Regions from separate parts of the Paenibacillus sp. FSL H7-0703 genome, predicted to be linked through region 3. Evidence: riboswitches for the same ligand, from Rfam matches in the RefSeq annotation. Region 3 holds a riboswitch; each other region holds the start of a gene.

Evidence for each region. A riboswitch is a leader RNA that binds a small molecule or an ion and turns the genes downstream of it on or off. The one in region 3 is predicted to bind cobalamin.
Region 1: it holds a riboswitch for cobalamin, as region 3 does, so the genes downstream of both, metE (5-methyltetrahydropteroyltriglutamate--homocysteine S-methyltransferase) here and MHB46_RS07470 (ABC transporter substrate-binding protein) in region 3, are expected to answer to the same signal.
Region 2: it holds a riboswitch for cobalamin, as region 3 does, so the genes downstream of both, MHB46_RS15140 (ABC transporter substrate-binding protein) here and MHB46_RS07470 (ABC transporter substrate-binding protein) in region 3, are expected to answer to the same signal.
Region 4: it holds a riboswitch for cobalamin, as region 3 does, so the genes downstream of both, cobJ (precorrin-3B C(17)-methyltransferase) here and MHB46_RS07470 (ABC transporter substrate-binding protein) in region 3, are expected to answer to the same signal.

Annotation. Positions count from the first base shown of each region.
Region 1 is NZ_JBBOPF010000001.1:3,637,799-3,640,928, forward strand. Features, by position in the region: gene metE (5-methyltetrahydropteroyltriglutamate--homocysteine S-methyltransferase) at 1-1,085, opposite strand, end outside; cobalamin riboswitch at 1,246-1,441, opposite strand; gene nrdG (anaerobic ribonucleoside-triphosphate reductase activating protein) at 1,625-2,122, opposite strand; gene MHB46_RS16075 (anaerobic ribonucleoside triphosphate reductase) at 2,119-3,130, opposite strand, start outside.
Region 2 is NZ_JBBOPF010000001.1:3,428,408-3,431,537, reverse strand. Features, by position in the region: gene MHB46_RS15140 (ABC transporter substrate-binding protein) at 1-1,203, opposite strand, end outside; cobalamin riboswitch at 1,421-1,624, opposite strand; gene MHB46_RS15135 (nucleobase:cation symporter-2 family protein) at 2,376-3,130, opposite strand, start outside.
Region 3 is NZ_JBBOPF010000001.1:1,762,085-1,765,214, forward strand. Features, by position in the region: gene MHB46_RS07465 (FecCD family ABC transporter permease) at 1-807, opposite strand, end outside; gene MHB46_RS07470 (ABC transporter substrate-binding protein) at 804-1,811, opposite strand; cobalamin riboswitch at 2,020-2,213, opposite strand; gene MHB46_RS07475 (histidine phosphatase family protein) at 2,336-3,094, opposite strand.
Region 4 is NZ_JBBOPF010000001.1:3,666,871-3,670,000, reverse strand. Features, by position in the region: gene cobJ (precorrin-3B C(17)-methyltransferase) at 1-1,696, opposite strand, end outside; cobalamin riboswitch at 2,007-2,192, opposite strand; gene MHB46_RS16205 (LOG family protein) at 2,250-2,804, opposite strand.

The sequences.
Region 1 (3,130 bases), 1.9 Mb from region 3:
TCAGCAAAGGCCAGCGCTTGCACCAGCTCCTTGTCCAGCTTGTGCTCTGCCTCCAGGCTGACTGGCACATGTAGCAGACTGCATGATGGCTGTACGATAAGCTGCTCGGCAGTGGTCTGTTCTGCTAACTGACCCAGCAGAGCTGCTACAGCGTTCAGGTCGCTGCGCCATATATTGCGTCCGTCAATGACACCAGCGCCCAGCGTTTTTCCTTTAGGGAAGCCATGCTGCAATATATGCTGAAGATTTTCGCCATCATCATACACAAAATCAAGACCCAGCCCCTGTACCGGAAGTGCGGACAGACGCTCATAATGATCTAGGCTGCCAAAGTAGGTTTGCAGCATTATATTTAAGGAGGGCGCAGCTTGGGTCAAAGCTTCATAGACTTCCTGAATAATGTCCAGATCCTCTACTGGGAATGAGGTGGTCAGGACAGGTTCATCGATTTGGACCCACTGAACACCTTCTGCTGCTAGTTCAGACAGGACACGGGTGTATAAAGGCAGGAAGGTTCTTATAATAGAGGCAAGCTCCTTACGATCATAGCCTTTGGAAAGGGTGACGAATGAATAGGGGCCGATGAGGACCGGTTTCCCATCAATGCCTAGTTCCTGTTTTGCTTCACGATAAGCCTGTAAGGGTTTATTTTCAGTGAATACCGGGACTGCATTTGCCAATTCGGGAACGATGTAGTGATAATTGGTATTCATCCATTTGGTCATTTCACTGGCGGTTGCTCCCTTCTGACCGCGAGCGATCCCGAAATACACGGACAGAGGAACCGGACCCGCGGGACGATAGTTGAACCGTTCGGGAACCAGACCGAACATCACAGATATATCCAGCATGTGATCGTAATAGGAGAAGTCTCCGACAGGAATGCGATCAATCCCCTTGTCGCGCTGCTTGCTCAGATGCTCCAACCGTAATCTTTTCATCTCCGTCTGCAGTTCGCTTTCGTTAATGCTGCCGTTCCAGAAGCGTTCCAGTGCTTTCTTCCATTCCCGATTTTCGCCGATACGCGGATATCCCAGATTACTGCTAATTAAGCCGGACAATTCAGGCCGTTCGATAATGGACATGTACTTTCCTCCTAGCGGGTAGCTGTTTTATTTTTACGTACCAAAAAAGGCATTCTTCCCCCCAAGATTAAAAATAAGTAGGGGAAAGAATGCCTCCGTGATTAAAAAATCAAAAATACGGCGACTGCTCTTAACACCTCCCTATCTTCCGTAGGTACTTGCGATGTTGTTAAAATAGGCAGGTCTCCTGACTTACGGATCATGACGCTCAGCATTCCTTCCCAGTCTGTGGACCAGTGGATATATGAACAGCTGAAAGTTCCCCGTTTACAGTGGCGGGACCGTGCCGGATTTGCACCGGCTTCCCTTTTAAGCCTGATCTGAATAGAACAGACACCTATCTCCAAGCTATGCGGTTAAGGTATGACGAATAATTATGCACTCGTATACTTGTTCACCATCATAAGTGAAACTTACAGGATGCGCAATAGAAACTCCAATGGAATCTGTTAGCTATATGAAAAAAAGACAAGCCTTACCCATGATGGGGGCTTGTCTTAGATTAGATATAGCATTTTGCTTGCTGGGTAAGCATCGCCTTATGTCAATGAAACGGTATAACCTGCCTGAATGCTGGCTTTTACATCTACCAGACGCTGGTTGCGACTGCCCCGGAAGGGAAGGGTCAGGTCCTTTTGCTGTTCTACAAAACGACCATCCACAATCACATCGCACAAAAGCGCCAGTTCCTGTCGCTCCTGATCTGTGAGTAGATCTTCATAGACAAAGCCAGTGTAAGCCCACACGGTTCGGTCGGGACAGGCCTCGCGGAAGTCACGCACAAATTGCGAGCATTCTGCTGCTGAGAAAAACGGGTCTCCCCCGCAGAGAGTCAGTCCATCCAACAACGGATTTTCCATGATGTCACGAATGACCTCCTGTTGTCGTTGGGGGGTGAATGGCTCGCCTGCACGGAAGCTCCACGACGCTGGATTAAAGCATCCAGGACAGGCATGACGGCAACCGCTAATGAACACAACGGTGCGCAAGCCGTATCCTTCGTTCAGAGATTCCGGAATGTAGCCACACAAATTCACTTATGTTTCACCCGGTCTCGAACTTCTGCCTGTTTTGCAGCATTAAAGCGAACGGTATAATCTCCTGTCAGATATCCGGTTACCCGACGTAAGCGCTGAAAGTGTGTGTGCTCCTCATCTGTGCCACATTGGGGGCAGCTTGTCCCGATAATCCCTTCATAACCACATTCCGTACAACGATCCACCGGATGGTTGATGGAGAAATAGCCGATGTTCTGATGCAGCGCGTACTGAACAATTTTAAGAAACGCATCCGGGTTATTCCGCGCATTACCGTCCAGCTCGATGTATGAAATCGCACCAGCGTTGCATAGGTTATGGAACGGAGCTTCCAAGCTGATTTTACGAGCAGCCGGGAGCGTGTAATACACGGGAATATGAAAAGAATTCGTGTAATATTCTCGATCATTTACCTCAGGAATAATCCCGAAATCACGTTGATCCAGCAATGTGAACTTGCCCGACAGACCTTCGGCAGGCGTAGCAAATAATGTAATATTTAGATTGTGATATTCACTCATTCGATCGCAATACACGCGCATGGAAGTGATGATTCGCTGTGCCTCGCGGTATACGAAATCATCCTCTCCGTGGTGTTTCCCGTATAGTGCCTTCATGCACTCAGCCAGCCCGATGAACCCGATCGAAAGCGTACCGTGTTTTAGTACGCTTCCCACCTTATCATCTGGCGCCAGTTGTTCTCCACCTTCCCATACCCCTTCGCGCATCATAAAGTCCGAAGCTTTGGCCGGCTGGTTGGTCTGGATTTGATAGCGATGGATTAGGCCATCTACCGCAATGCGCATAACTTCTTCTAGTCTCGCATCAAAGCGATCACGGTCAGGTGTTAGGCGTTTGCCTGTGCAAATACCATACTCAATGCCAAGTCGCACCAGATTAATGGTATTGAAGGAGAGATTCCCCTTGCCACTCTGCCGGTTTCTACCGAAACGGTCAGAAATGGTGCGGGTACGGCAACCCATTGTCGCTATAATGGTATCTGGATCA
Region 2 (3,130 bases), 1.7 Mb from region 3:
CTTGACCTGGATTCCCTCTTTTAGCAATTGGCTTTGGATGACCTCAGCCATAACAGAGAGTTCCGGACGCTGAGGAAAAGTCAGCAGCGTAACCTCGAACGGCTTGCCTTGCTTAGTCCATGTCCCTTGGGCGTCCTTCTGCCAGCCATCCTTCGTTAACAGCTGATCCGCCGTTCCGTCCAGCGCTTTACGCTCAACTTTACCGAAGGGAAGAATGCTCGGGAACGGACTGCTTGCTTCCGTACCGAAGCCCCTCATGACGGCGCTCACAATCGATGTGCGTGGAATCAGGCTGTCCACCACCTTACGGTTCGCCGCATCCTTGAATACTGGGGATTCCATATTGTACACGAGCATATGGGTGCGCAAGGAGGGAGCCGACAGCACTTGTAGCCTGTCGTTCTTTTTCAGTACCTCTGCGTTATCAACCGGAATATCCGTCGCTACGTCCACCTCGCCGGATTGCAGCGCCATCAGGCGCGAATTCCCGTCCGTAATGAACTTCATTGTCGCCTCAGCCAATCGGGCCTTCTCGCCCCAGTATCCGTCATAACGCTCTACGACCAAGGATTGGTCCTTGCTGAACGCTTTAATTTTAAAGGCGCCTGTCATCGCTGGGTAACTCTGCTCATCTTTCATCGATGCCACATCCAGTACAGTCGTCGATGGATCAGCTAGATTGGACACCAACGCCGCATTCGGCTGGTTTGTCGTGATCTTTAAGGCCAGCGGGCCGCTTACATCAATGGACTTCACATTCAGTAAATCCTTCGCCAGATGGCTTTTCTCGATAGAGCGTAGCAAAGATGCTTTTACACTTGCTGCATCCATACTTTTTCCATTATGAAAAGTGACTTTATCCTGCAAGCTGAACGTCCAAACTGTAGGACTATCCTGCTTCCACTCCTTTGCCAGCCAAGCCACAGGCTCCAGCTTTTCATTCAAACGTACCAGTGTCTCACCTGCACCGGATCGCATCACATCCCAGCTATTATCTCCGTGCGGGTCAACACCTGACGGTTTCCATGTATACGCCATTACCAGCTTTTTACCTGTCGCTGTTTGTTGTGCTGACGCGTTCTCATCTTTGCCGGAGCTATTCGACGTCTTATTGCTAGTACATCCCGAAAGAGCCATAACTGCCAGTAACAGCATCACCCCTGTACATATCAACCATGAGCGCCTGCTATGATTGCTAATCATTCGATGAATCCCCCTCTATCTTGTAAAATCATATAAACCTAACGCAAAACGCGAAAAAAGCATTCCGGACCACTTGATCAGCAGTCAGAAATGCTTTCATTATAAAATGTCAAAACACACCTCGAAGCCAACTCCAAAAACATAGAAGGGATCAGATCGGTTTCAGACATTCCGTATGCAGCACGCCTAACCACCTCCCCAGCATCCCGTGGGTCTGACAGTGATGTCAAAACAGGCAGGTCTCCTGACTCCAGGCGTATCTTTCAGGCCTTCCCGGTTCTTCACAGTTCCAGTGGCTGTTCTGAAAGCTCCAGCAGTATCCTGCTGATGCCTGTATACAGTGGCGGGCCCGTGTCGGAATCAACCGAACTTCCCTTTTAAGTGAACACGCTCAACAACTATCCACATGGTCTTAACAAAACCCCGTACATAGAGTCGTCCGGCTCACACCTGTTTTCTTCCTTTATTTCTTTCCATTACGATCTTATTTTGTTGTCACGGGCTTGTCAATAAATGCTGCACAATAGTTTAAATTTGAACGATAAGGAAGAAACAAGACATAACCTTCAATTGCGTGCACGCAATTGAAGTGTTAAAATTAGGTATAGAGTAAACCACCGTGTCCGTATACTAAAAAGAGTCTTCGCCGCGCCAACGGCAAAGACTCTTAGGACTTGAAAGGCTGTGGATCACCCACGGCGCGCTGCATAACTAATGGTTAATGCAAACGAAACCCACCGTTAGGCGCCTAACCTAATTACGCGGTGGGTTTTCGCTTGTTCCGAAATTTTCGACGTAGCCAGCGATAAAGTTTACGAATACTAAACACCAGGCTTAGTAACGTAACCATCCAACGCAACACATCGTAGCACGACACAAGGTTGACCATCGGCTTCACCCCCTTTCGGGAAGCTGCACCGTGGTCCGAAAACATCCACCACTATTCAAAATCCATAATTTAGATTATACCATGCCCCTTCCTACCACTCTAGCAAATTCTTCTAGCGCATAAACTGGAAAACGCACCAAATTAGAGCTACCTATTTCATCCCGCAGCTTTATCTATATGTCCCCAGACGGCAAGGGTATCTACTATCTGGATAACTCCATGCCAAAAAGCCGGAAAAGAGGCATACGTCCTCTCTCCGGCTATCTTTATTTATTCCTAATCATCAAACCTTCTGTGGAACCTCCTGAACCGTCACGCTTTTGACCGATTCCCCTTGTTTTCTCGTCAAAACAATGTTCAAGACAATCGCTGTAATCGAACCCGAAACGATACCATTTTGCAGCAGCATTTTAGCAAAGCTCGGCAGCTGGTCGAACATTTGTGGCAGAACGGCAGAGCCTAGGCCCACGGCAATACTGCATGCTGCGATCAGCAGATTGCTTTCCTTCCGCAGATCCACTTCTGACAAAATAGACATGCCTGATGCAGCGACCGAGCCGAACATGACGATCATCGCCCCGCCCAGCACAGCGTTAGGAATCACTGTCGTTAAGGCAGCCAGCTTAGGCAGCAAACCAAGAACAACCATGATCCCGCCCGCAGCAAAAATAACGTTCCGCGATTTGACGCGTGTGAGTGAGATCAGACCCACATTTTGCGAGAAAGCTGTATAAGGAAACGCATTAAAAATCCCCCCGAGCATAATCGCAAGTCCTTCGGAACGCAGACCATTGACGATCTGCTTCTGCTCCACCTTCTGATCAATCGCCTTGCCTACTGCCAGATACACGCCTGTAGACTCAACCATACTGACAATATTGACGATAATCATCGTACAAACTGCCATCATGCTAAACTCTGGCTTACCAAAATAAAACGGCTGCGCAACACTCACCCATGAGGCCTCCGCCACAGGGGCAAAATGCACCATTCCCATTGCATAAGCGACTACAGTACCCGCGAACAGACCAATAAGCA
Region 3 (3,130 bases):
GCCAATCACTCCACATACCGAGACAGCGGCAGCTGTCAGCAGCGTGGAAATGATCAAAACAGATAGCTTCGTCGCATCTACATGAACTCCCATGTGAGCCGCCTGACGTTCACCCAAAGCCAAAATATTCAGCACACGTGCCCGGTTCCATAGAAATACCAGTCCTATGACCACATAAGGTAAAAGGATTCCTGTATATGACCAACCGCGCAGACTAAGACTTCCCATCGTCCAGTACAATATTTCATTGACCGTCTCCTTCGACATGGCTGTCAGAAAGGAAACAACTGCTCCTAGAAAGGATTGCATCACCACACCCGACAAAATGAGACTTTGTGTCGGAATTTTTCCACCTTCCCGTGCCAACGTTAGCACCATCCACAGCGTCAGCATTCCGGTCGTAAATGCCACTAGCGGCAGCGTCCATATGCCAACAAATGAAAATTGAAGGCCCCAATAGATCAGTACTGCCGCTCCTACCGAAGCCCCCGAGGATACCCCCAGTGTATACGGATCAGCCAAAGGATTACGCAGCACACCCTGAAATCCGGCTCCCGCTAGCGCCAGCGCTGCTCCTACCAACATTCCCAGTAACACTCGTGGCAATCTGACCTTCAAAATAATCTGCTCTGAGGATGTATTCCAATCCGGTGTAAACGTATCGCCTAACCACGGAAGGTGGTTAACCAGAATGCCCGTGATCTGGCTGACCGGAAGCTTGGCCGAGCCGATGCCAAGACAGAGCAGCAGCGTCAGCAACAGCAGGACAAGACCTGTCCCTCCAAAGCCGATCAGTTTACGGTTCATTTGAAAATTTCAGGATACACGCCCTTGGCCACTTCCTTGAGACCTTCCGTTACGCGTGGACCCGGACGACTGATCAAATTATCATCCACGGCAAACACCCGGTTGTGGCGAACAGCCGATATTTGATCCCATCCACTGCGAGCTTTAATGATTTCGCCGAGCGTCTGGCCAGTTTTGTCGTCCTTGACACTTTTGCTGTACAAAATCACGTCAGGGTTCGCAGCAATAATATTTTCTTCACTAATTTGGTACCACCCCTTTTGCGTGGCACCTACATTTTCGCCGCCCGCCAACGTAATCAGCTCGTCCATAAACTCGCCTTTACCAACTGTCCAGCCTGGTGAAAACTCGACGTATACCCGCAGCTTCTGCCCTTTACCGATATTTTTAACTCCTTCTTTCACTTCCGCTACATCTGCTCTCATCTTGTCAGTCACCGCTCTCGCTTCTTTCTGATGATCGGTGATTTTCCCATACAATTCGATGTTAGCTATGACATCTTCAACTGTCTTCGGTTCCGTTTTAAAAATCATAATTCCCATGTCGCGCAGCTTGGTCGTAGCCTGTTCACTAAGTGATATCCCTGCAAAAACGACTCCCGGGTTAGCAGCAATGATCGCCTCTTCGTTCGGTTTCATAATACCGCCTACTTTAGGCTTTTTCGTAGCTGCTTCCGGGTAATCAGAGTAGTCGGAGACGCCAACTATTTCCTTATCCAGCCCGATGGCGAACAGCGCCTCGGTTTCTGCCGGGGAGACGGAAACGATTTTATCCGGCGCTTTTTTGAATGTAAATTCCTGTCCTGTTGCATCCTTAACTGTGAGTGGGTAAACTGTTTTGCCCGGAGGCTCTTGTGCGGTTACGGTCTTTCCTGGCTGCTGTGAAGAAGTCTGATTCTCTTTATTTTCAGCATTTTTTCCATTAGCGCCACATGCACTCAGCACAACTGCCAAAATCAGAACCAATAGACCTGTTGTCCAAACCTTTATTTTTTTTCCTGCCATGATTTGCACCCCTTCATAAAAAAATCGTTAAGAGCGTTACTTGATCATCATCAGATATCTTCTAAATCCAGCCTTCTTTTCCTATCTAAAAAACCCCGCATCCTTATATCAGGACACAGGGGTCACGTTAGCGCAGATCGTGCGCAGGCGGCAGCTTCTTTCCGCACGGACAGTCACTGCGAACACGTCATCCTTTCCTCGAAGGATTATGGTGACAGGCGGACGGGCAGGTATCCTGACTTATGGTAAGATGCATGTCCTGAACTTCCTTCATATGCTTAGTAGCACATAAAGCAGGACTAACCGGCATGTTTCCATTTACAGTGGCGGGACCGCGCCGGACTTACACCGACTTCCCTTTTAACAGCGCAGGCAAGGGAAACCATAGTTTCATCACACTGCGCCGACCTCGTCTGCTGGATATTTGATGTAGTGGTAGTCAAGCCGTTCTTTTACTTGATGATTATAGGTTAAAATGAGGCGGCTTACAACCCAAACAGCCTCTTTATCCACTGGTGTCTAACCTAATGAGAGAGCATTTCCGCTATGTAATTGTGCGGTCCTGCCAGCCTCAATTGAATCCTAAATGCTTCTCCCGGCCTCGGATTCAGACTCCAAAAATCATGACCCGGTATCAGCATGCAAGCTAACTGACGAATTACGCCACCATGCGTAACGACCAAAACAGAGAGCGGCCCAGCAGTCAAATCCATGGGTTGAACTTCCATAGCAACACGCCATTCATACAGAGAGTCAAGAAATTTCCGCAAACGATTCACAAAATCTGTCCAAGACTCTCCTCCAGGAGGGGTTATCCGTTGTGGCTCATCAATCCAAGCGCGATACAACGACACATCCTTGAGCATGTCATACGTTTTTCCATCCCACTCGCCAAAATGAAGCTCTCGCAGACGTGGTTCCATCATAGGAGACATAATAGATAGGGAACCTCCAGACGTCAATTCTGATTCCGGCACAATGATCTGCAAGGTCTGGCGACATCGCATTAAATCGCTGCAATAGATTCGAGCAAAGGACTGCCCCTGCCATTCTTCTTGCAAAGGCTTTAATTCCTGTTCTGCCCCCGGTAGCAAACCTAAGTCGGAGTGTCCCAGATATCGACGTTCCTTATTCCATAAGGTTGTGCCGTGACGAACTAACACGAGTTCCATGTCCCAATGCAGATCTTCTTTAGCATAATCCGGCACCTTATCCTCCTGTGAGTTCGGATTTTGTGCGTATTCTACTGTCCTTTTTACTGCTATATCTTGTTTCAAGATCATGTCACTTCCTGCTCGATCATTATTCAGTGTGTCACT
Region 4 (3,130 bases), 1.9 Mb from region 3:
CATTCGGATGCCCTTTTTCCTTATATTCAGCGATGACGTTCTCCACGATGTCAGTAATTTGATCACCCGGAATCCCTTCCGCTACGGGCTGAGCGGCATGAGCATTGCGACCGAATTTTTTGCCACCAAGGAAGAGGTCGTATCCTCCCTTGCGATAGACGATTCCGATATCCTCCAGCACCGCTCCATAGCAGGCCATACCGCATCCGTTCAAAGCAATGCTCGTTTCCTTGGGTGCCTGTAATCCGCCAAGTACAACCTGTAAATGCTCAGCCACAGGCACAGCGTCATCCTTCTCCATATTGCAGAAGTCGCACGCCTTCACCTTAAACACATCGCCAATCGGCATGACAATGAATCGTTCATCCCGCAGCCGTCCGACCAGTTCCTCGGGGTCTGCACACGGCACGCGCAGCACGATCTGATGATCTGGCGAGTATTCCAGCTCGCCGTCATCACCCGCTACCTCGGCGAGCAGCGCCATCTGGCGAGCGGTGAACTTCTTGTTTCCCACACCCGGGGAAACACCCACCTCAAATAGCGCAGGCTTGCCAAAGCCGCCTGTCGCCATCCCGGACGCGGCCCCTGCTCCGGCCACCGCTGACGTTCTGGCGGTGCTCTCGGCGGTAGGCGCTTGCCCGCTCCAGCGAGCGTTGGCTTCGCCAGGCAGCTTGCCGCCGACAGCGAGGCGGCTTAGTGCCTCTGCCGCCAGCGATGCCGGGGCTGCGCCGGTTTGCGCAGCGGCCGTTGCCTGCACCGCAGCCATCGCTTGCGGGCGTGCCTGCGTCGCAACCGCAGCGCCGCTCGCGGAGGGACCAGCGGGCGTAGTCGGGGCTGCGCCTGCCTGCGGTGTATCCACTTGCGCGCCCAGCGACCACGGCTCTGCTTCCGTACGGAGACGCTGATGTGGCTTGAGCGCTTGCTCGGTCGCATCTAATGTGTATTTGCGCTGATATCCGCGCGGAGTCACGATCAAGCCGTCATACACCGTTGTCGAGGAATTGCCGATGATTACAGTCGTCAGCATCCCGATGTCATGATTCAGCATATCTTCCAGCGTCGTTACAATAACTTGCTGACGTTCACGATAAGCACTTTTCACCAACCCAACTGGAGTTTGCGGATCGCGGTAACGCAGCAAAATGGACTGCGTCTCCACAATCTGGCGGGTACGCCGACCACTGCGCGGGTTGTATAATGCAATCACAAAATCGGCCGAAGCCGCTGCTTCTACACGCTTCACAATCGTTTCCCATGGGGTCAGATGATCACTCAGACTGATCGTGCAAGCATCATGCATAACTGGCGCGCCCAACAGTGAAGCACAAGACTGAATAGCCGAGATCCCCGGCACGACTTCTACATCAACCCCATCCTCGCGTCGCCAGCCTTTTTGCATCAGCACCTCATACACCAGCCCTGCCATACCATAGACTCCCGCATCTCCACTGGAAATGACAGCTACCTTCTTGCCCATCTCTGCTTGGCGAACCGCCTCCTGCGCACGGCTCACTTCCTCTGTCATTCCTGTGCGTACAATCTCCTGTCCGTTCAACAACGGACGGATCAAATCAACGTAGGTATTGTAGCCGATAATGACCTCACTTTCGGCCAGCGCATCCAGCGCCCGTTTTGTGATATGTTCCATATCTCCTGGTCCAAATCCAATCACCAGCAATTTTCCTAATGGGCTCATCGTGCTCCTCCTATTCATCCTTTTCAGGGCAGCTATCCTATCTATTTCAATGATTTATGGACATCCTGTAACTCAAAAAACCCCATCCTGCCCGGATGGGGTTTCTATGTACGTATCTCTCATCAGACGAACAAACAGCGTAAGAAGACACTATTTGTCTTCCTCCAGCCTGCCGTTGTTTTCCACCTGTCTGTTTACGCTTCAAACGCTGCTGCACGTTCATATCCACGCAAACCTCTAACCAACATGGAAAAAGCAACGTGTGCCTGATTTCCTGATTTCGTACACCCATCCTCTCCGCGAAGGTTAACGGTGCATACAGATCAAGGTAGGTCTCCTGGCTTGGCATCAACAGATTCTTTTGTCTTCCCCGTTTTTCACGAGTGACCATTTAAAAAAATCCTCTTCCTTACAGTGGCGGGACCGCTCGGGATTTGCACCCGATTCCCTGTTACCCTTTGCTCAACCGCAAAGGCACCTTGTCTGTCCGCTATTTGATTATGGGTCTTATCATAACCTTGCCTCAATCAGTTGTGCAAGCACGAAAAACGCTTTATTTCAAGTTCTCTGCTTTATTTTTTAACATATGTAGCAATTCGTCCGGGTCCGCAGAGATACTTAATAACGCTGGATGCTCAGCCCCGGTAAACCCTTCTTGCACGCTATGACGCACCATTTCTGCTAACGGGTCAAAATATCCATTCACATTCAGCAGCCCAATCGGCTTGCGATGAATGCCGATTTGCGCCCAGCACAATACCTCGAACAGCTCCTCAAAGGTTCCCAAGCCACCCGGAAGGGCAATAAACGCATCGGCCATCTCGCTCATTGCCGCTTTACGCTCATGCATGCTTGCTACCTCAATGAACTCGGTAACTCCCCGATGAATGATCTCTGCATCAAATAACAAGGTGGGCATAATGCCAGTGACCTGACCGTCACCCGCCAGCATTCCGTCCGCCACCTCTCCCATCAGCCCCCTACTGGAGCCACCATAGATCAAACGGATATGATGGCGAGCCATGGCTTCTCCCAGCTTGCCTGCCGCTTCAACATATACCGATGAATGTCCAGGTCTGGACCCGGCAAATACACAAATAGAATTCATTTACGTCTCAGCTCCTGTCCTAAGTCAGCATTTAGCATAATTCGATTCCCAACGCTCATAAGTACAATATATAGACGAACTAAAGCGCTTCGATCTATATATTGCTTATTTGAAAACGCTCTTGGGATTTATGCAAAATGCTCAAGTATCATGCATCGAAACTTATTCATTATATTAGCTAAATATTTTCGCTATAACAAAAATCTTTGTCGATGCATGTCCAATAAAAAAAGATAAAGACCTCGCAGGCCCTTATCTTTATTTTACGCTTTATCCAAAAATATAAGTTCATTTTTAGCATACTATATTTATAATTTTGATCTCAT